Regions from separate parts of the Mesorhizobium sp. WSM4307 genome, predicted to be linked through region 2. Evidence: riboswitches for the same ligand, from Rfam matches in the RefSeq annotation. Region 2 holds a riboswitch; the other holds the start of a gene.
The links. Region 2 has a riboswitch for cobalamin ahead of FJV83_RS11710 (DUF1636 family protein). Riboswitches for the same ligand answer to the same signal wherever they lie in the genome.
Positions count from the first base shown of each region.

Region 1: linked by a shared signal. The riboswitch ahead of FJV83_RS12825 (aromatic ring-hydroxylating dioxygenase subunit alpha) and the one ahead of FJV83_RS11710 (DUF1636 family protein) in region 2 are both predicted to bind cobalamin.

Region 1 is NZ_VFTB01000005.1:14,742-26,711, reverse strand. It holds gene FJV83_RS12850 (alpha-glucosidase family protein) at 1-526, shown strand, start outside; gene ugpC (sn-glycerol-3-phosphate ABC transporter ATP-binding protein UgpC) at 558-1,670, shown strand; gene FJV83_RS12840 (DUF680 domain-containing protein) at 1,756-2,007, opposite strand; gene FJV83_RS12835 (DUF680 domain-containing protein) at 2,075-2,278, opposite strand; gene FJV83_RS12830 (DUF680 domain-containing protein) at 2,351-2,548, opposite strand; cobalamin riboswitch at 3,043-3,244, shown strand; gene FJV83_RS12825 (aromatic ring-hydroxylating dioxygenase subunit alpha) at 3,358-4,605, shown strand; gene FJV83_RS12820 (hybrid-cluster NAD(P)-dependent oxidoreductase) at 4,626-5,723, shown strand; gene FJV83_RS12815 (alpha-ketoglutarate-dependent dioxygenase AlkB) at 5,819-6,448, opposite strand; gene arfB (alternative ribosome rescue aminoacyl-tRNA hydrolase ArfB) at 6,539-6,976, opposite strand; gene FJV83_RS12805 (phosphoenolpyruvate carboxykinase) at 7,058-8,668, opposite strand; gene FJV83_RS12800 (response regulator transcription factor) at 9,012-9,713, shown strand; gene FJV83_RS12795 (sensor histidine kinase) at 9,852-11,636, shown strand; gene FJV83_RS12790 (HPr kinase/phosphorylase) at 11,657-11,970, shown strand, end outside.
Region 2 is NZ_VFTB01000004.1:341,733-353,702, reverse strand. It holds gene FJV83_RS11735 (NADH-quinone oxidoreductase subunit D) at 1-961, opposite strand, end outside; gene FJV83_RS11730 (NADH-quinone oxidoreductase subunit C) at 971-1,576, opposite strand; gene FJV83_RS11725 (NADH-quinone oxidoreductase subunit B) at 1,581-2,162, opposite strand; gene FJV83_RS11720 (NADH-quinone oxidoreductase subunit A) at 2,153-2,518, opposite strand; gene FJV83_RS11715 (winged helix-turn-helix domain-containing protein) at 2,852-4,051, shown strand; cobalamin riboswitch at 4,081-4,287, shown strand; gene FJV83_RS11710 (DUF1636 family protein) at 4,327-4,755, shown strand; gene cobW (cobalamin biosynthesis protein CobW) at 4,758-5,795, shown strand; gene cobN (cobaltochelatase subunit CobN) at 5,814-9,230, shown strand; partial or broken gene cobG (precorrin-3B synthase) at 9,227-10,603, shown strand; gene FJV83_RS11690 (precorrin-8X methylmutase) at 10,610-11,242, shown strand; gene FJV83_RS11685 (precorrin-2 C(20)-methyltransferase) at 11,239-11,970, shown strand, end outside.

The DNA of each region.
Region 1 (11,970 bases), on a different contig from region 2:
CTGCATCTACCAGGGCGAGGAACTCGGGCTGGGCGAGGCCGAACTGCGCTTCGAGGACCTGCAGGACCCCTATGGCATCCGCTTCTGGCCGGAGTTCAAGGGCCGCGACGGCTGCCGTACGCCCATGGTGTGGGATGGCGGCGCCAGGAATGGCGGCTTTTCCCAGGCCAAGCCCTGGCTGCCGGTGCCGGCCAAGCATCTGGCGCAGGCGGTCAATGTCCAGCAAGGCGACCAGGCTTCGCTGCTCGAGCACTATCGGCGCTTCCTGACCTTCCGCCGCGCCCATCCGGCTCTGGCCAAGGGCGACATCACCTTCATCGAAAGCGAGGGCGACACCGTCGCCTTCACGCGCCGCGCCGGAAACGAGCAGGTTGTCTGCGTCTTCAACCTGGGCGCCAAGCCGGCCAAGGTTGACCTTGGCAGCCGATCACTGCAACCTTTGCCGGGACACGGGTTTTCGGGGCAGGCGAGCACCGGTTCGATCGAGCTTGGCGGCTACGGCGCCTGGTTCGGGCGCATAGACTGAAATCTTTGAGGAAATCACTGGGAGGACACCAATGGCCGATGTCAATCTGAGACAAGTGAAGAAGTCCTACGGCAATCTCAACATTCTCCACGGCATCGACCTCGATATCAAATCGGGCGAGTTCATCGTCTTCGTCGGTCCATCGGGCTGCGGCAAGTCGACCTTGCTGCGCTCGATCGCCGGGCTCGAGGAAATCACGTCGGGCGAACTCAAGATCGATGGCGACGTTGTCAACGACGTGCCGCCGTCCAAGCGCGGCATCGCCATGGTGTTCCAGTCCTACGCGCTCTATCCGCATATGACGGTCTACGACAACATGGCGTTCTCGATGAAGATCGGCAAGGAGAACAAGGCCGAGATCGACCGCCGCGTGCGCCAGGCGGCGGAAATCCTGCAATTGACCAAGTATCTCGACCGACTGCCCAAGGCGATGTCGGGCGGCCAGCGCCAGCGTGTCGCCATCGGCCGCGCCATCGTGCGCAATCCGAAAGTGTTCCTGTTCGACGAGCCGCTGTCGAACCTTGACGCCGCGCTACGCGTCGCCACGCGCATCGAGATCGCCAAGCTCAAGGAATCGATGCCCAACACGACGATGATCTATGTCACCCACGACCAGGTCGAGGCGATGACGCTGGCCGACCGCATCGTGGTGCTGAAGGACGGCCATGTCGAACAGGTCGGCACGCCGATGGACCTTTACAAGAAACCCGGCAATCTGTTCGTCGCCCAGTTCATCGGCTCACCGGCCATGAACATCCTGCCGGCAACCATCGACAAGACCGGCAACCCGACCGTCGTCAGCCATGTCGGCGGCCGCAAGGCGGCGGTGCCGATCACCACGCCGGCCTCGGCCAAGGGCGCGGCGGTCAGTTTCGGCGTGCGGCCGGAAGACCTGATGATCGCCAGCGGCGCGGACTATCTGTTCGAGGGAACGGTCGACTATGTCGAGCAGCTCGGCGAGGTCCAGCTGGTCTATGTCGATATCGGCCGCGCCGACCTGCCGCTGGTGACCAAACTGCCGGGCAATGTCGAGGTCAAGCGCGGTTCGACATTGCGGCTGAGCGCCAATGCCGAGGACCTGCATATCTTCGATGCGGACGGACATTCCTTCGCGCTGCAAAAGCCGGAAGCAAAAGCGGCTTGAGGCCGCCGGTCCTGCTGGGTCAAGGCAACAAAAAAGAGCGGCGGGCCAGGCCCGCCGCTCCTTTTTTGGAAATCAGCTACGGCTGTTAACGGCCGAAGAGGTTGCGGTCGCTGCCCTGAGGAGCGGACTTCTGCGCGTCGCCCGACGAATTGAGCAGCTTGTAGACAGGCGAGCCGCTCTCGCGGATCGAAGCCGTACGCGAGTTGTCAATCGAAGTTGCGGCGGGCGAAGTCACGGCGGGCTGGTTGGCGCCATTGGAACCAAAATTGTCGCTGCCCGCGAAAGCGCTGCCGGAGATGGCCAGAACGGCGGCGGCAGCAAGGATGATCTTGTTCATGTTAGTCTCCTGAATTTCTGGATTTCACGGGAACGGCCGGCATCGCCGCCATTCCCGTAAACCGGCATTACTTGCCGAAGAGGTTGCGGTCAGCGCCCTGCTGAGCAGGCAGCTGGGTGGCCGGAGCCGACTTGTCGACCGAAGCCGTGTAGGAATGGTCGGCCGCAGCGGCCGACTGGTTGGCACCGTTGGAACCGTAGTTGTCGCTGCCAGCGAAGGCGCTGCCGGAAATGGCCAGGACGGCGGCGGCAGCAAGGATGATCTTGCTCATGTTAGTCTCCTGAATTTCTCAAGGTCGGCCAGAGCGGCGGGCGAAAAGCCCGCTGTCGGCCGGGATCTGTTGTTAGTTGTTGCCGAAGAGGTTGCGATCGGCGCCCTGGGCAGGCGTCTGAGCAGCCGGCTCCGACTTGTTGGTCGAAGCGGTGTACGAGCTGTCGACAGCCGTGGCTGCGGCGGCATTCGAACCATAGTGGTCGCTACCAGCAAAGGCGCTGCCGGAAATAGCCAGAAGGGCGGCGGCAGTGAGAACAATCTTTTTCATTTTTGGTACTCCAGTATTTTTTCCGTCCGTCTAGCGGCGTGTCTTGGGATTGAAATCGCGTCGTTCGGACAGGCCCGATGTGGGAAAGCCAGTTCGCCGTTTCCAATCACGAAGTTGTTCCGTGTGGACCAAGAATCCACCACTTGAAATTGTGCCAGGGCTTCCGAGCCATGCATTTTTCTTTTTGATATCAACCACTTAGTAAACGCCAGCCGCAAGGTCACAGACTGTATCGGAGGTCCATCGTTCACACCGTCCTGCACGCACCGTCAACAGAAACGAACCGTTCGGTTCGATTTTAGAGTCTGCTAATAGTCACTTTTCGAAACCGTTAACCTCTTTTGCCCCAGTTCCGGGTCGATTTTGACAGCCGGCACAGCTATCGGCGGAGGCGATTTTCGTGACCGCTGCCCGTGACCTGATCGTTGCGCATGCGTGTCGCGCCGCATGGATACGATGTCGCTTTCATGCCGATGTCGCAAACGCTGTCGTGATTAGATCATGTCATCTCAGGTGCCGCTTCGTGACGACGGGGCGGAGAATTGGGAAGCCGGTCAAAATCCGGCGCTGCCCCCGCAACGGTGGTGGAGTTCAAGTCGCAACGGGAGACCACTGGGCAAAAGCCTGGGAAGGTGTCGCGACCGTCCGCAAGGACACTCCAGAGCCCGGAAACCAGCCCGAGATTTTTGAACTCGACTGATCGCGGTGGGCGGTCAAGAGGCGGATCGCGCGTGCCCGGCTTTCGCCGAGCTGCGTCTCATCCTTCCTCAATCACCACCAGTTCAGTCCTTGAAGTATGAGGACAGGACATGGATGCGCGCAACGATATGCTGAGGCTGTTGAATGGCCGCAGAGAGGGCTTCTCGCTCGAGCAACCCTTCTATACCGATCCCGATTTCTTCAAGCTCGACATGGAGCTGATCTGGTATCGCGACTGGCTGTTCGTCGGCCATGATTGCGAACTGCCCAAGCCCGGCAGCTTCATCACCGTACAGATCGGCGACTACCCTGTCGTGCTGGTGCGCGATCAGCAGGGCAAGATCAACGCCTTCCACAATTCCTGCCGCCACCGCGGCAGCCGCGTCTGCAACACCGACAAGGGCATGGCCGCCAAGCTGGTCTGCCCCTATCACCAATGGACCTATGAGTTGGACGGAAGGCTGCTGTTTGCCCGCCAGATGGCAGACGGCTTCGACAAAAGCCAGTTCGGCCTGAAGCCGGTCGCCTGCGAAAGCGTGGCCGGCTATATCTTCATCTGCCTGGCCAAGGAACCCGCCGACTTCGCGCCGATGCGGGCGATGATCGAACCCTATCTCAAGCCGCACCGGCTCAGCGAAGCAAAGATCGCCTTCGAGAGCACGATCGTCGAGAAGGGCAACTGGAAGCTCGTCTGGGAAAACAACCGCGAGTGCTATCATTGCGCCGGCAATCACCCGGAACTGTGCAAGACCTTCCCGGAAGCCCCGACGGTGACCGGCGTGCAAGGCGCCGACAGCGATCCGGAAATGCTGGCACACTGGGCCAAATGCGAGGCGGCCGGGCTGCCGAGCAAGTTCCGCATCGATCCGGCCGGGCAATACCGCGCCACCCGCGCGCCGCTGCTGCGCGATGCGGTCAGCTACACGATGACGGGCAAGCGGGCGGTGAAGAAGAACCTGTCCGACAGCGTCTCGGCCGACCGCATCGGCTCCTTGCTGCTCTATCACTATCCGACGACGTGGAACCACATCCTCGGCGACCATGCCGTCACCTTCCGCGTGCTGCCGATCAGCGCCACGGAAACCGCGGTGACGACCAAATGGCTGGTGCACAAGGACGCAGTCGAGGGCGTCGACTACGATCTTGCCGAACTCACCCATGTCTGGACCGAGACCAACGACCAGGATCGCCGCATCGTCGAGGAAAACGCCTTCGGCATTCTGTCGCCGGCCTATGAGCCCGGCCCCTATTCGGAGCTGCACGAGGGCGGCGTGATCCAGTTTGTCGAATGGTACGCGTCCTTCATCGGCCCACGGCTTGCCGAAGACGGCCGGCCGGCCCTGCGCAGTGTCGCCTGAGAGGTTTGGGGATGAACGCGATGACGGATCTTGGCCTCTATCGCCATCTCGATCAGATGGCGCCCTGGAACGACAGGCTGCAGGTGCTGGAAGTGATCGGCGTCAGCGACGAGGCGCCTGACGTCAAGACCTTCACCTTCCGCTCCGACAACCAGACCTGGTTCCGCTACAAGCCGGGCCAGTTCGTGACGCTGGAACTGCCGACGTCGGACGGACCGCTGATGCGCACCTATACGCTGTCGTCGTCGCCGTCACGGCCGTTCTCGATCGCGGTGACGGTGAAGGCGCAGGCCGGCAGCATCGGCACACGCTGGATGTTCGATCACCTGGTGCCCGGTTCGCACGTCAAGGCTTATGGGCCGAGCGGCGACTTTTCGCTGCACAGCCACCCGGCGGCCAAATATCTGTTCATCTCGGCCGGTTCCGGCGTGACGCCGATGATGTCGATGCTGCGTTGGCTGAACGATTGCGCGCCATGGACCGATGTCGGCTTCGTCAACTGCGCGCGGCGCGCCGAAGAGATCATCTTCCGCAAGGAACTCGAACTGCTCGGCGGCCATATGCCGGGCCTGTCGCTCGGCTTCATGATCGAGGAGCGGTCGAGCCGCGAGGGCTGGTATGGCCATATGGGCCGCATCGACGCGATCCGGCTGCCGCTGCTGGCGCCCGATTTCCGCGAACGCGAGATCTTCTGCTGCGGTCCGGATCCTTTCATGCGCGCCGTGCGCGGCATGCTTGAAGCCGCTGGCTTCGACATGACGAAATACCACCAGGAGAGCTTTGCAGCCCCCGCGGTGGAGGAAGTCCCGGCGCCGTTCGCGTCGCCCGCGGAAGACGGCGTTGCCGTTCCCATCGAGGCAACACCGATCCGCTTCGCGCTTTCGGACGTCGATGCCGAGTGCATCGCCGGCCAGACCGTGCTGCAGACGGCGCGTTCGTCGGGCGTGCGGATCCCCGCGGCCTGCGAATTCGGCCTGTGCGGAACCTGCAAGGTGAAGAAAGTCTCGGGCGCCGTCGAGATGAGCCACAATGGCGGCATCCTCGATCACGAGATCGATGACGGCTTCATCCTCGCCTGCTGCTCGAAGCCGCTTTCGGCTCTCGAAATCGAGGCGTGACAACGTCGGGCGGCCCCGCCACGGCAGCCTTGCCAAGCAGTTGCAGCTGTTTCCAAGACCCTGGCGACCTCGGTAGGGCGCGCGTCAGGATCGGCTTATAAGGCGTTCTCGTTCGGCTTCGTCACCCGCCGCAGCGTCAGATTGATCCTGCCGCCGTTCTTGAGCAGCGCCGAGGTCGAGGGATAGATGCGGTCGACGCCGTGGAAGGCGAGACGGCCCTCGCCGCCGAGCACGACGACGTCGCCGCTCTTCAGCCTGAACGATTTGGTGGCGCCGTCGCGCGTCGTCTGGCCGACCCTGAACAGGCAATCGTCGCCCAGCGAGACAGAGACGACAGGCGCCGAGAAATCGGCCTCGTCGCGGTCCTGGTGCAGGCCCATCTTCGCGTCGGCCGTGTAGAAATTGATAAGACAGGCCTCCGGCGGATTCGGATAGCTCGACACCTGCCGCCAAAGATCGAGCAGGCCCTCCGGGATCGGCGGCCATGGCTCTCCTGTCAGCGGATGCGTCGGCTGGTAGCGATAGCCGCGCTCCTTGTCGGTGACCCAGCCGAGCAGGCCGCAATTGGTCATGCGCACGCTCATCTCCTTGCCGGTGCGCGGCATGGCAGGGACGAACAGCGGGGCCTGCTGGACGATGCCTCTCACCTCTTCGACCAGCGCCTCCTGAACAGCGCGGGAGAGATGGGCCGGCATGTGACGGACGCCTTTGGGCAAAACGAGCATGAGGTCGGTGATAATCCGGTTGCTGCTTTGACCTTGAAGAATGCCACACGGAGGCGCTGACAACGACCCGAAAACGTTCTGGCAGACGGATCAGTCGTCGCCGACGCGGCCGCGCAGCTTCTTGATCGTGCCGCGTCCAGCCTTGCTCTTCAGCCGCCGCTCCACCGCGCCTTTCGAAGGGCGCGTCTTCTTGCGGGGTGGCGGCGGCGGTTCGGCTGCCTTGGCGACAAGCGCCGTGAGCCTCGCCCGGGCGTCCGCCCGGTTCTGCTCCTGGGTGCGGAAGCGCCCGGCCTCGATGACGATGACGCCGTCCTTGGTGGCGCGCTGGCCGGCAAGCTTGATCGTGCGGGCACGCACGCGTTCCGACAGGCCGGCCGCGCCGGCCGCGTCGAAGCGCAGTTGCACGGCGGTTGCCACCTTGTTGACGTTCTGGCCACCGGGCCCCGACGAGCGGATGAAATCCTCGTGCAGGTCACCGGGATGGATCACGGCTTCGCCCGATATGATGATGTCGTCGTCGATCGGCATGCCGCAGTCATGGCGCGGCGGCGGACAAAAGAAAAGGCCCGATCGAAATCGGGCCTTCAATGGTGCTGAGCGACGTGACGATTACTCCGCCGCTTCCTGCATGCGTGGCGCCGCACCCATGACGGTTGCATCGACATGCGGCTCGAATTTCTCGAAGTTGACGGCGAACATGCCGACCAGTCTTGCCGCCTGGCGGTCATAGGCGGGCTTGTCGGCCCAGGTCGAGCGCGGATCGAGAATGGCGCTATCGACGCCAGGCACCGCCACCGGCACCTCGAAGCCGAAATTGGCATCGGTGCGGAATTCGGCTGTCTTCAGCGAGCCGTCGAGCGCGGCGGCCAGCAGAGCGCGTGTCGCCTTGATCGGCATGCGCTTGCCGGTGCCGTAGGCGCCGCCGGTCCAGCCGGTGTTGACCAGCCAGCAATCGGCGCCGTGGCTGGCGATGAGCTCGCGCAGCAGATTGCCGTATTCCGAGGGGTGGCGCGGCATGAACGGAGCGCCGAAGCAGGTCGAAAACGTCGCTTCGGGTTCGGTGACGCCCTTTTCGGTTCCGGCCACCTTGGCCGTATAGCCGGAGAGGAAATGATACATCGCCTGCGCCGGGGTCAGCCGCGCGATCGGCGGCATCACGCCGAAGGCGTCGGCGGTCAGCATGATGATGTTTTTGGGATGACTGGCGCGCCCGGTCTTCGAGGCGTTAGGGATGAAGTCGAGCGGATAGGCGCAGCGTGTGTTTTCGGTAAGGCGGCCATCGTTGAAGTCCGGCACGCCGTCGGCGTCGAGCACGACATTTTCCAGCACCGTGCCGAAGCGCTGCGTGGTGGCGAATATCTCCGGCTCGGCTTCAGCCGACAGCTTGATCGTCTTGGCGTAGCAGCCGCCTTCGAAATTGAAGATGCCGTGCGGGCCCCAGCCATGCTCGTCGTCGCCTATCAGCGTGCGCGACGGATCGGCCGACAGTGTCGTCTTGCCGGTGCCGGAAAGCCCGAAGAAGACGGCCGCTTCGCCGGCCGGCCCCTCATTGGCCGAACAATGCATCGGCATCACGCCCTTCTGCGGCAGCAGATAGTTGAGCATGGTGAACACCGACTTCTTCATCTCGCCGGCATAGGAGGTGCCGCCGATCAGCACGATCTTGCGGGTAAGGTCGACGGCAATCACCGTTTCCGCGCGGCTGCCGTGGCGGGCGGGGTCGGCGCGGAAGGACGGCAGGTCGATGATCGTCATCTCCGACACGAACTGTTCGAGCTCGGCCTTGTCCGGACGGATGAGAAGATTGCGGATGAACAGCGAGTGCCAGGCAAACTCGGTGATGACGCGCGTCGGCAGTTTCAGCTCGGCATCGGCGCCGCCGACGAGGTCCTGAACATAGAGATCCTTGTCCGCGGCGTGAGCAAGGAAATCGGCGAACAGCGTTTCGAACTGGGCCGGCGAGATCGCCTTGTTGTTGTCCCACCAGACATGCGCCTCGGTGTTGGCGTCGCGGACGACGAACTTGTCCTTTGGCGAACGGCCTGTGTGCTGTCCGGTCTCGGCGACCAGCGCGCCATGCGCGGTCAGCCGGGCCTCGCCGCGCCGGATCGCCGCCTCGTAAAGGGCGGCCGCGCCAAAATTATAGCGCACCATACCGGTGGTTTTCAGGCCGATACGATCGATCGGGCAAGCAGGATTGCGTTTGCCGACTTCCGACATTGGTGTCCCTTCTACGATTTGCCGCATCTTTGCCGGCGCATTTCCGGCACGCCCACCGAGCGGGCTGAGATGGTCAAAACCAGAAAAGCCAAATGATATCAAATCATTAATCGATTTAAAAATTTTGAAAGTTGTTTAAATCGTTTATATATGCGAAAAGTTTCACGGTTGCCCAAAGGATTGGCGATGTTCGTTCGTCCAATCCATGTCGAGGTAGGATTGTGGCCTGCGGCACCCCGCGCGTGACAGCGGACAAGGCCTATGCCACATTTTGTACCTAATTTGTCCTGCAAAAGCCCCTTCTCTACGAAAGAAGGGACAGCTCATGAGGGAGCCGCTTGAAATGGCAACAATCGCGCTTGTCGATGACGACCGCAACATTCTGACGTCGGTGTCGATCGCCCTCGAATCCGAGGGATATCGCGTCGAGACCTACACGGATGGTGCGTCCGCGCTGGAAGGCCTGGCGGCGCGTCCGCCAAATCTTGCCATCCTCGACATCAAGATGCCGCGCATGGACGGCATGGAGCTCTTGCGCCGGATGCGCCAGAAGTCCGACCTGCCGGTGATCTTCCTGACCTCCAAGGACGACGAGATCGATGAATTGTTCGGCCTCAAGATGGGCGCCGACGATTTCATCCGCAAACCGTTCTCGCAGCGCCTGCTGGTCGAGCGGGTGCGCGCCGTGCTGCGCCGTGCCAGCGCCCGCGAGGCTGCGGCAAAGGCGCCCAGCCAGCAGGCCCGCTCGCTCGAGCGCGGCCAGCTCGTCATGGACCAGGAGCGCCACACCTGCACCTGGAAGGGCGAACCGGTGACGCTCACCGTCACCGAATTCCTGATACTGCATTCGCTGGCGCAGCGCCCCGGTGTCGTAAAAAGCCGTGATGCGCTGATGGATTCGGCCTATGATGAGCAGGTCTATGTCGACGACCGTACCATCGACAGCCACATCAAGCGGCTGCGCAAGAAGTTCAAGGCTGTCGACGACGACTTCGAGATGATCGAAACCCTTTACGGAGTCGGATACCGGTTCCGCGAAGCGTGAAATAGGCAGTAGGTCGTAGGGAATAGTCAGTAGTCCGTTTTGAATGGTGCGAGCGGCCACATTGCGGCGATCTCAGCCACTTCTCTATTCCCTACTGCCTACTCGCTACTCACTAATTAGGCAGGGAACTGCTATTCGATGGCAGTGGAAGCACAGCGAACAAGACCGACGGGCGCCGCCAGGCGGCCGTCGCGCATCATGCCGTCCTTCGTCTCGAAGATCACGGTGCCGATGCGCCGCTTTCTCGGCCACCACATCTTTTCCAGCCTGACGCGGCGCATCCTGTTTCTCAACCTTGCCGGCCTGGCTGTCCTGGTCACCGGCATCCTCTACCTCAACACCTTCCGCGACGGGCTGATCGATGCCCGCGTCGAAAGCCTGATGACGCAGGGCGAGATCATCGCCGGCGCGATCGCGGCGTCGGCGACGGTCGAAACCGATTCGATCAGCATCGACCCGGAAAAGCTGCTTGAGCTGCAGGCCGGCGAAAGCCTGGGGCCGGGCTCGGATCAACTCGACAATCTCGATTTCCCGATCAATCCAGAACGTGTCGCGCCGGTGCTGCGGCGGCTGATCTCGCCGACCCGCACGCGGGCCCGCATCTATGACCGCGACGCCAATCTGCTGCTCGATTCGCGCCACCTCTATTCGCGCGGCCAGATCCTGCGCTACGATCTGCCGCCGGTCGAGGAGGAAGAGCCCGACCTTGTCGAACGCGTCCAGAAGTTCATCTTCGACTTCTTCCGCAACACCGACCTGCCGGTCTATCGCGAGCAGCCGGGCGGCAATGGCGCCGCCTTCCCGGAAGTGGTCAAGGCGCTGACCGGCAGCCCGTCGACCATCGTGCGCGTCTCCGAGCAGGGCGAGCAGATCGTTTCGGTGGCGGTACCAATCCAGCGCTTCCGCGCCGTCCTCGGCGTCTTGATGCTGTCGACTGAAGGCGGCGACATCGACAAGATCGTCGCGGCAGAGCGCAAGGCGATCCTGCGCGTCTTCGGCATCGCGGCACTGGTCACCGCCATCCTGTCGATGCTTTTGGCCTCGACCATCGCCAATCCGCTGCGCCGGCTGTCTGCCGCGGCGGTGCGGGTCCGGCGCGGCGTCAAGAGCCGTGAGGAAATCCCCGACTTTTCCGACCGGCAGGACGAGATCGGCAATCTTTCGGTCGCCGTGCGCGACATGACCAACGCGCTCTATGCTCGCATCGAGGCGATCGAAAGCTTCGCCGCCGATGTGTCGCACGAATTGAAGAACCCGCTGACCTCGCTGCGCAGCGCCGTGGAAACCTTGCCCCTGGCCAAGAACGACAATTCGCGCAGCCGGCTGATGGACATCATCCAGCATGACGTGCGCCGGCTGGACCGACTGATCACCGACATTTCCGACGCTTCCCGTCTCGATGCCGAACTGGCGCGAGAAGATGCGGGAACGGTCGACCTGAAGAAATTCATCACCGACCTCGTCGCCGTGTCGCGCGAGACCACGCGCAACAAGAAAGCGGTCGAGATCGAACTCAAGGTCGCCAAGCTACCGCAGGGCGTGAAAGGCTATTTCGTCGCCGGCCACGACCTGCGCATCGGCCAGGTCGTCACCAATCTGATCGAGAATGCGCGCTCCTTCGTTCCCGAGGACCATGGCCACATCAGCCTTTCGCTGGCGCGCGCCGGCAAGTTCAACATCCTGACCGTAGACGACAACGGCCCCGGCATCCGCGCCGACAATATCGACCGCATCTTCGAACGCTTCTACACCGACCGGCCGGCGGGCGAGGCGTTCGGCCAGAATTCGGGCCTTGGCCTGTCGATCTCCAGACAGATCGTCGAAGCCCATGGCGGCACGCTGACCGCCGAGAACATTCCCGGCACCAAGCCCGGCGAGATCAAGGGCGCGCGCTTCGTCGTGACGCTGCCGGCCGAAGGCTGACCTCTAGCTCGAACATAACCATGCCCGAACCCGCCGCGCAGCCTGAAAACATTCACGGAACCGCGATCCTGATCGGCGACCGCGGCGTCCTTATCACCGGGCCGTCCGGCGCCGGCAAGACGACGCTGGCGCTGACACTCCTGGACCATTGCCGCGCGCGAGGGCTGTTCTCACGGCTGATCGGCGACGACAGGCTGCTTGCCGCGGACCGCGCCGGGCGGCTGGTCTGTCGCGTGCCGCCGACTATCGCCGGTCTCGCCGAAGTCCCTGGGTTCATGCCGCGCCCGCTGCCGTTCGAACCGGGCGGAGTGATCGACCTGCATGTGAGGCTGGT
Region 2 (11,970 bases):
CCTCGGTGTAGAGCTTGAAGTGGTGGATCAGCGCTTCCATCGAGCGCTTCATCGCCTGACGCTTGGGCGGCACGACCTTGCCGTCGAGGTTCGACACTGGGCCGGTGCTTTCCTTGCCGAGCAAGAGATCGACGCATTGCCGCATGATCCTGGCCGACTGGCGCATTTCTTCCATGCGCACGAGGTAACGGTCGTAGCAGTCGCCGTTCTTGCCGATCGGAATGTCGAAATCCATTTCCGAATAGCATTCGTAGGGCTGCGACTTGCGCAGGTCCCAGGCCGCGCCGGAACCACGCACCATGACGCCCGAAAAACCCCAGGCCCAGGCATCGGCCAGCGAAACAGTACCGATATCGACATTGCGCTGCTTGAAGATGCGGTTGCCGGTCAGCAGTTTGTCGAGGTCATCGATCGATTTCAGGAACGGGTCGATCCACTTGCCGATGTCCTCGACCAGCTGGCGTGGCAGGTCCTGGTGGACACCGCCGGGGCGGAAATAGGCGGCATGCATGCGCGAACCGCTGGCGCGCTCATAGAACACCATCAGCTTCTCGCGCTCGACGAAGCCCCATAGCGGCGGGGTCAGCGCGCCGACGTCCATCGCCTGGGTCGTCACATTGAGGATGTGCGACATGATGCGGCCGATCTCGCAGTAGAGCACGCGGATCAGTTGGCCGCGCTTCGGCACCTCGATGCCGAGCAGGCGCTCGGCGGCCAGCGCGAAGGCGTGCTCCTGGTTCATCGGCGCGCAATAGTCGAGCCGGTCGAGATAAGGGATGGCCTGCAGATAGGTTTTTGCCTCGATCAGCTTTTCCGTGCCGCGGTGCAGCAGCCCGATATGCGGATCGACGCGATCGACGACCTCGCCATCGAGCTCCAGCACAAGGCGCAAAACGCCATGCGCCGCAGGGTGTTGCGGGCCGAAGTTGATGTTGAAATTGCGGACGGAGGTTTCAGCCATTCTGGCGCCTCAATTCGTCTTGGCTTTTTCATCGCCCGGCAGGACGTAATCCGTCCCTTCCCATGGCGAGAGAAAATCAAAATTGCGGAATTCCTGCTTGAGCTCGACCGGCTCGTAGATGACGCGCTTGGCTTCGTCGTCGTAACGCACTTCGACAAAACCGGTCAGCGGGAAATCCTTGCGCAGCGGGTGGCCTTCGAAACCGTAGTCGGTCAAAAGGCGACGCAGGTCGGGATGGCCCGAGAACAGCACGCCATAGAGGTCGTAGGTCTCGCGCTCGAACCAGTCGGCACCGGGATAAACGCCGGTGATCGAGGGCACCATCGTCTCCTCGTCGGCCTGCACCTTGACGCGGATGCGCACATTCTGTTTCGGCGACAACAAGTGATAGACGACGTCGAAGCGCTTGGCCCGCGACGGATAGTCGGCGCCGCAGACATCGATGATCGAGATGAACTGGCAGCGCGCATCGTCGCGCAGGAAGGTCACGACTTCGATGAGGTCGCGCGGCTCGACATGGATGGTCAGCTCGCCATAGGCGAGCACCGCGTCATTGACGCGACCAATCAGCCTTTCGCCGAGATAGGTCGACAGTTCGCTAAGGGATGCGGCCATGGATTTACCGTTCGATCGTGCCGGTGCGGCGGATTTTCTTCTGCAGGAGAAGAATGCCGTAGAGCAAAGCTTCGGCGCTCGGCGGGCAGCCGGGCACATAGATGTCGACCGGCACGACGCGGTCGCAGCCGCGCACCACCGAATAGGAATAGTGGTAGTAGCCGCCGCCATTGGCGCAGGAGCCCATCGAGATGACGTAGCGCGGCTCGGGCATCTGGTCGTAGACCTTGCGCAGCGCCGGCGCCATCTTGTTGGTCAGCGTGCCGGCGACGATCATGATGTCGGACTGGCGCGGCGACGCGCGCGGCGCGACACCGAAGCGCTCCGAGTCGTAGCGCGGCATCGAGGTGTGGATCATCTCGACGGCGCAGCATGCCAGACCGAAGGTCATGAACATCAGCGAGCCGCTGCGCGCCCAGGTGATCAGCGCCTCGGTCGAGGTGACCAGGAACCCCTTGTCGGCGAGCTCATTGTTGATTTCGAGGAAGAAGGGATCGTCCTCCCCAACCGGCCGACCGGTGTTGGGATCGATGATGCCCTTCGGCTTCGGCGCGACAAGGGTGCCTGAACTGTCGTTCAATCCCATTCCAGCGCTCCTTTTTTCCATTCATAGGCAAAGCCGATGGTCAGCACTGCCAAAAACACCATCATCGACCAGAAACCGAGCATGCCGATCTTCGAGAAGGACACAGCCCAGGGAAACAGGAAGGCCACTTCCAGATCGAAGATGATGAACAGGATCGACACCAGGTAGAAGCGGATGTCGAATTTCATGCGGGCATCGTCGAACGAGTTGAAACCGCACTCGTAGGCGGAAAGCTTTTCGGGATCGGGATTGCGGTAGGCCACCAGGAACGGTGCGGCCAGCAGCGCCAGGCCGACGACCAGCGCCACGCCGATGAACAGGACGATGGGCAGGTACGAACTGAGAAGTGCGTTCATGCAGCGGCTTTCCGTTGGCGCCAATCCACTTTGATTACAGCACCGGACCTTAATGCGGAAGCGTGACAGATTAACCGCTGAACCGTTTTAAGGGGCCTATGCTGCAACGCGGCGAGGGTTAGCGCAGCACTTCCAGCGAAGCAAGTCAAACCTTGTTCAAAACGCCGGCCTGGACGGCATATCCGGAGAAACTGGTCCGATCCCCTCCTGTTTGATTTCCTTCGCCTTTTACTCCACTTTTCTCTCCTGACAGGGTTGCCGCAAAAACCCTGCTAGCATGGGCTGGAATCACCCGTCGGACCTCGGTCGAAACGCCCTTAGAGTGACAGCTGCATGAAGGAAAAGATCTCGCTTGCCGCCGCCCGGCGTATTGCGCTCGCCGCACAGGGATTTCTCGATCCCCGCCCAAATGGCACACCCGATCGCCGCCACTTTGCCCGTGTGCTCTCCCGCACCGGCCTGCTGCAGATCGATTCCGTCAGCGCGGTGGTGCGCGCGCATTACATGCCGCTCTATTCGCGGCTCGGCCCCTACCCACTGGCGCTGCTCGACAATGCCGCGGTGACGCGCAAGCGCACGGTCTTCGAATACTGGGCGCATGAGGCCTCGTTCCTGCCGGTCGAGACCTACCCGCTGATGCGCTGGCGCATGCAACGCGCCGAGCAGGGCGACGAGATGTATCTGGGCCTGGCCAAATGGGGCCGCGAGCATGCCGCGTACATAGAAGAGATCTACCGCGAGGTCGTCGCGCGCGGCCCGATCGCGGCTTCGGCGCTGGAAGGCCAGAAAGGTTCGGGCGGCTGGTGGGGCTGGAGCCATGCCAAGCACGCCTTCGAATGGCTGTTCTGGGCCGGCCGCATCACCACGGCGCACCGCCGCGGCTTCGAGCGCTTCTATGATCTGCCCGAGCGCGTGCTGCCGCAGGCGATCCTCGATCTGCCGGTGCCGGCCGCCGAGGACGCGCACCGCGAATTGCTGCGCATTTCCGCCCGCGCCCACGGGGTGGCGACATCAGGCGATTTGCGCGACTATTTTCGGCTGTCGCCGGCCGACATGAAAGGCCGGCTGGAGGAACTGGTCGAGTTGGGTGAACTGCTGCCGGTGCGCGTCGAAGGCTGGGACAAGCCGGCCTACCTTCATAAGGACGCCCGCCTGCCCCGGAAGATCGAGGCCCGCGCCCTGCTGGCGCCGTTCGACCCGGTCGTCTTCGAGCGCTCGCGCTCGGAGCGGCTGTTCGATTTCCACTACCGCATCGAGATCTATACGCCCGCCGAGAAGCGCCAATACGGCTACTACGTCCTGCCTTTCCTGCTCGGCGACAGGATCGTCGCGCGTGTCGACCTCAAGGCCGACCGGCCAGCCAGCGTCCTGCGCGTCCACGCCGCCTACGCCGAGCCCAAGGCACCGCCCGAGACCGCCGCGCAGCTCTCCGAGGAACTGAAGCAGATGCAAGGCTGGCTCGGCCTTGAACGCATGGAAGTGACGCCTGCCGGCGATTTGGGCCTGGCGCTTGCCGACATCGCCATGTCGTAGCCGTGCGTTGACACCGCTGCCTGCAAAAGCCTAAATCCGCTCCAGACGGTCCCTTGCCCGCAACGGCAGGGGCTAAGAGGGAATGCGGTGAGAGGTGAAAAATCTCAAATCCGCGGCTGTCCCCGCAACTGTAAGCGACGAGCCAAGGCCGAAAGCCACTGGGATGTTCCCGGGAAGGCGGCACCCAAGGCGATAACCCGCGAGCCAGGAGACCTGCCGTCTGCGACAAAAGAATCCGATCGCCCGGCGGGTTTCCGGGCAAGGAGCCCGGTTTTTTGGACCAGAACGGCAGTTTTTCGGCTGGCACAGAGGACAATTCGTCCGCCGACGGCGAAGCCTTGGCCGGCGTCACGGTGATCGTCTGCGCCTCGTGCCGCGACGAGACTGGCTCCGACGCCCATCCCCGCGCCGGCGAACTCTTGGCTGACGACACACGCCGCGCCGCATCTGATGGAAACATCCGCATCCACACGGTCGAATGTCTCGGCAATTGCAAGCGCCGGCTGAGCGCCGCGATCCTACGCGACGGCTGCTGGAGCTACGTCTTCGGCGACCTGACCGTGACCAGCGGCGCCGACCTCGTCGCCGGCGCCAAACTCTTCGCCACCTCGACGGACGGCCTCATTCCATGGCGCGACCGGCCTGCTTCCCTCAAGCGCGGCCTCGTTGCCCGCATTCCTCCCCTCGACCTGTTGAAGGACTGATCATGAGCGCTTCCGTCACCCGCGTCCCCTGTACCGTCGTCACCGGCTTCCTCGGCGCCGGCAAGACGACGCTGGTCCGCCATCTCCTGGAGAACGCCGGCGGCAAGCGCATTGCGATCATCGTCAACGAGTTCGGCGACATCGGCATCGACGGCGAGATTTTGAAGGGCTGCGGCATCGACACCTGCCCGGAGGAAAACATCGTCGAACTCGCCAATGGCTGCATCTGCTGCACCGTGGCCGACGATTTCGTGCCGGCGCTCGACCAGATCCTGTCGCTCAACCCGAAGGTCGACCACATACTGATCGAGACCTCGGGCCTGGCCCTGCCCAAGCCGCTGGTCCAGGCGTTCCAGTGGCCGACGGTGAAGAGCCGCGTGACCGTCGACGGCGTGATCGCTGTGGTCGATGGTCCCGCACTTGCCGAAGGCCGTGTCGCCAACGACATGGACGCCTTGCAGGCGCAGCGTGCGCAAGATGACAGCCTCGATCATGACGACCCGGTCGAGGAACTGTTCGAGGACCAGATCGCCTGCGCCGACCTGATCATCCTGTCGAAAAGCGATCTGATGAACGCCGCCGGCTCGGCCCGCGCCAACGCCATCATCGGCGAACACTCCGCCCGTGCCGTGAAGATCGTGCCGACCTCGCATGGCGAGGTCGATCCCTCCGTGCTGCTCGGACTTGGTCTCGCCGTCGAGGACGACATCGAGAACCGCAAGTCGCATCATGACGGCGCCTTCGACCACGAGCATGACGACTTCGACACCTTCATCGTCGACATTCCCTCGATCGCCAATCCGGACGAACTGGCACAGCGCGTGGCCGCCGCCGCCGAACAGGAAAACGTGCTGCGCGTGAAAGGCTTCGTCGAGGTCGGCGGCAAGCCGATGCGGCTCTTGCTGCAGGCGGTCGGCCCGCGCGTCAATCATTACTACGACCGCGCCTGGACCGCCGAGGACGACCGCCGTTCGCGCCTGGTCGTCATCGGCCTCAAGGGGCTGAACCGCCCGGCAATCGAGCGTATACTCGCCGGCTGATTTCAGACACGGGCCGCGATGCATATCCTCACCACGACCTCCGCCTCGCTCGACGATCTCGCCGAGCCGGTCGATCTGCGGCAGACGCCGGCGGATATCGTGGCCCTGTCCTTCACCGACAGCGACCTCGCCGGACTGGCGGCCGCCTGGAAGGCGGATGCCGCCCGCCTGCCCTCGATGCGGCTGGCCGCCCTGCGCGACCTGCGCCACCCGATGTCCGTCGACCTCTGGGTCGACAGCGTCGCCCGCCACGCCAAGATCATCCTGGTGCGCATCCTCGGCGGCTACGACTGGTGGCGCTATGGCTGCGACCAGCTGGCCTCGACCGCCCGCGAGCGCGGCATCAAGCTGGCGCTGCTGCCGGGCGAAAGCCATGACGAGGATATCAGGCTGATCGAAGCCTCGACGCTGCCGCGCCGGGAATTGGACGACCTGCTCGGCTATTTCCGCGAGGGCGGCCCGGCCAATATGGGCGCGCTGGTGCAGAGGCTGGCCAGGCTGGCTGGACAGGACGCGGCTGTGGTTGAGCCGGTGGCGGTGCCGAAGGCCGGCTACTACGAGCCAGGCCGCGGCGTCGTCCCCCTCGCCCTCGAGGGCGAGGGAAAGGTCGTGCCCATTCTCTTCTACCGCTCGATGCTTCTCGCCGCCGACGTCGCTCCGATCGACGCGCTTTTTGAAGCGCTGAGCGCGCGCGGCATGACGCCTGTCCCCATCTTCGTCTCCAGCCTCAAGGACCCGACATCCCTGGCCTTCGCGGAAACCGCGCTCGCCACGCTCAGACCCGCCGCCATCATCACCGCGACCGCCTTCGCCTCCGGCGCCGAGCCCGGCGTCGAAACCCTGTTCGACCGCGCCGGCGTGCCGGTCTTCCAGGTCATCGTCGCCACCACCCGCCGCGACGTCTGGGAAAGCAACCAGCGCGGCCTGGCGCCCGCCGACCTCGCAATGCATGTCGTCCTGCCAGAGTTGGACGGCCGCATCCTCGCCGGCGCGATTTCCTTCAAGGGCGAAAGCGATGTCGATCCCGCGCTTGGCCACCGCGCCTTCGCCAACCGGCCGGAACCGGATCGCGTCGCGCAGGTGGCTGACCGCGTGGCAGCCTTCATCAAGTTGCAGGACACGCCCCGCGCCGAACGCAAGCTGGCCATTCTGATCCCGGATTACCCAAGCGCTCCCGGCCGTACCGGCTATGCTGTCGGCCTCGACGTGCCGTCGAGCGTGCTGGCGATGCTGCATGACCTGAAGGAACAGGGCTATGCGGTTGAAGGGATCCCGCAATCGCCGCGCGAACTGCTGGATTTGCTGGAGCGGGGCGATGATGGGTTGGGGGTGGATGAGTATCTCGACCTTTCACGAGACCTGCCTGTCGAGGCAATGACTGCTGTTGAGGCGGCGTGGGGGAAAGCGGAAGACAAGACAGGTTTGCGCGAGGCGCCCCCCTCTGTCCTGCCGGACATCAGGACAGAGGGGGGCGCCTCGCGCCAACCTTCACAAACGACCTCAGCAAGCTTCCCCTTCCGCGCCGCCGCCTTCGGCAACATTACGGTCGCCCTCGCTCCAGACCGCGGCCGCTCCGCCGATCGCCGCGCCGACTACCACGATCCAACGCTGCCGCCGCGCCACGCCCTGATCGCCTTCGGCCTGTGGCTGCGCGAATCGCTGGGTGTGCATGCCCTGATTCATGTCGGCGCTCATGGCACGCTGGAATGGCTGCCGGGCAAGACCGTTGCGCTGTCGCAAAGCTGCTTCCCCGAGATCGTCACCGGCGCCCTGCCCGTGATCTATCCCTTCATCGTCTCCAATCCCGGCGAGGCAGCACAAGCCAAGCGACGCATTGCCGCCGTGACCCTCGGCCATCTGCCGCCGCCGCTGACCGGCGCCGGGCTGGACGAGGATCAGCACAGGCTCGAACGCCTGGTCGACGAATACGCCCAAGCCGACGGCCTCGACCGCCGCCGCCGCGACCGCCTGGCCAAGCTGATCGTCGACACGGCGCAAAAGACCGGCCTCGCCGCAGAAGCCGGTGTCGCCGGGACCGACGCACCCGACGAGGCGCTGCGCCGCATCGATGCCTGGCTCTGCGACCTCAAGGACTTCGCCATCAAGGACGGGTTGCATATCTACGGCCGCGCGCCCGACGATGAGGCCGACGCCAAGCGCCGCCAAAGTGCCGAGGCTGAAAGGTCAGCGCTGGTTGCCGCGCTGGACGGCCGCCACGTCAAGGCCGGCCCGGCCGGCGCGCCGACGCGTGGCCGCTCCGACGTGCTGCCCACCGGCCGCAATCTGTTCACGTCGGATCCCCGCACCATGCCGACGCCGACCGCCTATGATCTGGGCAAGGCGGCGGCCGAAGAAGTGGTGCGCGGCTACCTGCAATCGCATGGCGACTGGCCGCGTTCGCTGGTCATCGATCTCTGGGGCTCGGCCTCGCTGCGCACCGGCGGCGAGGAGATCGCACAAGGCCTGGCGCTGATGGGTTGCCGGCCGCAATGGGATGCCGCCACCGGCCGCATCACCGGCATCGAAGTGCTGCCGCCGGCCACGCTCGGCCGCCCGCGCGTCGACGTCACCTGGCGCATATCGGGCCTGTTCCGTGACATGTTCCCGACCCAGATCGCGCTGATCGACGCCGCTGCCAACGCCGTCGCCGCCCGCGACGAGGACGATTCGGAAAACCCGCTCGCGGCCCGGACCCGAGCGGACGGCAGGATTAGCCCGCGCATTTTCGGCACCTCGCCCGGCACCTATGGCGCCGGCGTCGAGGATCTTTTGTCCGGCGGCGACTGGGCAGCGCGCGAAGAGATCGGCCGCGCCTATCTCGACGCCACCTCGCATGCCTATGGCGGCGCCGGCGGCGAAGGCATCTCGGCGCCGGGCGCGTTTGAAACCCGCATCGCCGAAGCCGATCTTCTGGTCCACACCGGCGACGACCCCGGCCGCGACATTCTCGAAGGCTCCGCCGACGTCGCCTTCATCGGTGGTTTTTCGGCCGCGCTTGCCGCCCTTGGCCGGAATGCCGATGTCATCGTGCTCGACACGACGGACCCGCAAAAGCCGAAGCCGCGGTCGGTCGGTGAGGCCGTATCTCGCGTGGTGCGCGCCCGCGCCGTCAATGCGCGCTTCATATCAGGCCAGATGCGGCACGGCCCGCGCGGCGCCTCCGAATTCGCCGAGACGGTCGACCGGCTGGTCGGCTTCGCCGAAACCACGCATGCCATTTCAGGCGCGCTGATCGAGGCCGTGCACGATGCCTATGTCGGCGACGCGGAAGTCCGCGCCTTTATCCTTCGGGAAAACCCGGCGGCCGCGAAAGTCATTGCCGAGCGTTTTCTCTCGGCGCGCCGGCGCGGCCTCTGGCATCCCTTGCGCAATTCCATCGACGACGATCTCGCCGCGCTGATTGCCGAGGCCGAAGCGCTGGGAGTGGCGGCATGAACGCCTTCTCACGTCGCGGCGCCTGTCCGGCCCTGTCGGCGCCGATGCAGACCGGCGATGGGCTGCTGGTGCGGCTCAACCCGGTTGCCGGAGGCCCATCTTCTGAAGGATTGTCGCCGAAGCTGTTGATCGGTCTGGCCGAATCCGCCCTGCGGCATGGCAACGGCGTCATGGAAGTGACAGCGCGTGGCAGCTTGCAGATACGTGGCTTGACGGAGGACAGCGCAACGCTGCTGGCAGCGGAAGTCGATGCGCTGGGCATTGCGGTGCGGACCGGCGTGCCGGTCGAGACGGGGCCGCTGGCGGGGATCGACCCGCAGGAGATCGCCGATCCGCAACCGCTGGCTGAGCGGGTCAGGGCGGCGATCGAGGATGCTGGGCTGACGCCAAGGCTGGGACCGAAAGTGTCTGTCGTGGTGGACGGCGGCGGGCAGCTGACGCTGGATGCGGTGACGGCCGATGCGCGGCTGAAGGCGGTGCGGAATGGTGCCGAGGTTCGGTGGCAGGTGTCTGTTGCGGGTGATGGGCAGAATGCGAAGCTGCTCGCCACCGTAAGCGACGACGCGGCGCGCGACATTGCCGTTGCAGTGCTGAGGATGGTCGCAGAGAAAGGCCGCGAGGCTCACGCAAGAGACTTGTCGGAAAGGCAGTTGGTGTCTCTTGCGGATTGGCTATGCTTGCCAAGTTTGCGCGAGGCGCCCTCCTCTGTCCTGCCGGACATCTCCCCCTCGCGCAAACCTATCGGCCGTTTCCCATTAGCCGGCGACACTTTCAGCCTCGGCATTGCCCTTCCCTACGGCAGCATGCCTGCCGACAAAATCATCGTTCTCACCCAAAGCGCCGTCACCCTCGGCACCACCGAAATCCGCCTCGCCCCAGGCCGCGCGATGCTCTTCCTCGGCCAACCCTCGGACACCGATCCGTCTCTCCAAGCCACTGCTGCCAGCCTCGGCTTCGTCACCTCCCCCGCCGACCCGCGCACGCGCATCGCCGCCTGCCCCGGCACGCCGGCCTGCGCCTCCGGCCGCATCGCCACCCGTGACATCGCCGAGACGATCGCCGCCGAAAACGCCGACATCCTCGACTTCACCATGCACGTTTCCGGCTGCGCCAAGGGCTGCGCGCATCCCGGCCCGGCGGCGCTCACAATCGTCGGCGGCGAAAATGGAGCCGGACTTGTCGTGAACGCGACGGCAAAGGCTCTTCCTGCCGGCTACAGGCCGGGCTATGACGCCGCGCGCGGCATCGGTCACGTCGCCGCGGTGATCCGCAGCGCACGATTTCAGGGCGAGACCGCCGCTGCTTGCCTGACAAGGCTCGGGCCGGCGGCAATCGCCGAGACTTACCGACAGGCCCAAACTAAAAAAACGGAAATGAGCATGGCCGCCTACGACTACATCCACGACGGCACGGCGATCTACGAGCGCTCCTTCGCCATCATCCGCGACGAGGCGGACCTTTCGCGCTTCTCCGAAGCCGAGGCCGATGTCGCCATCCGCATGATCCATGCCTGCGGCCAGGTCGAAGCATCGAGCCATTTCGTTTTCTCGCCTGACTTCGTCACCGCCGCGCGCAGCGCTCTTGCCGCCGCCGCGCCGATCTTCTGCGATGCGGAAATGGTTTCGCACGGTGTGACCCGCGCCCGGTTGCCGGCCGGCAACGAGGTGATCTGCACACTGCGCGACCCGCGCACGCACGACATTGCCAAAGCCATCGGCAACACCCGCTCCGCCGCCGCGATCGACCTGTGGGGCGAACGCATGGCCGGCTCCGTCGTCGCCATCGGCAATGCGCCGACCGCACTCTTCTATCTCCTGGAGAAACTGCGCGACGGCGCACCGAAGCCGGCGGCCATCATCGGCATGCCCGTGGGCTTCGTCGGCGCCGCCGAATCGAAGGATGCGCTGGCCGAGAATTCCTACGGCGTGCCCTATGCCATCGTGCGCGGCAGGCTCGGCGGCAGCGCCATGACCGCCGCCGCGCTCAATTCCCTGGCGAGGCCCGGCCTGTGAACGCGCTTCCCAAAGGCAAGCTCGTTGGCGTCGGCACCGGTCCCGGCGACCCCGAACTGTTGACTCTGAAGGCCGCGCGGGCCCTGGCCGAAGCCGATGTCGTCGCCTATTTCGCCAAGCGCGGCAACAACAGCAATGCGCGGGCCATCGTCGAGGCGCGCTTCCGCCCGGATATGCTGGAACTGCCGCTGCTCTATCCCGTCACCACCGAGATCGACAAGGATCACGACGACTATCGCTCGCAGATTACCGGTTTCTACGAGGAGTCGGCGCAAAAGGTCGCCGAACATCTCGAAGCAGGCCGAATGGTTGCCGTCCTGTCCGAAGGCGACCCGCTGTTCTACGGCTCCTACATGCATCTGCATGTGCGTCTCGCCCATCGTTTCCCGACCGAGGTCATTCCCGGCGTCACCGCTATGTCCGGCTGCTGGTCGCAGACCGGTGTTCCGATCGTCCAGGGCGATGACGTGCTGACCGTGCTGCCCGGCACGATGAGCGAATTCGAGTTGACCCGTCGGCTGGCCGACACCGATGCCGCCGTCATCATGAAGGTCGGCCGCAATCTGCCCAAGATCAGGCGTGCGCTGGAAGCCACCGGCAAGCTGACCCGCGCCGTCTATGTCGAGCGCGGCACCATGGCCGGCAGCGTCTCGATGAAGCTCGCCGACAAACAGGACGACAAGGCGCCCTATTTCGCCATCATATTGGTCGCCGGCTGGTCCGGCCGG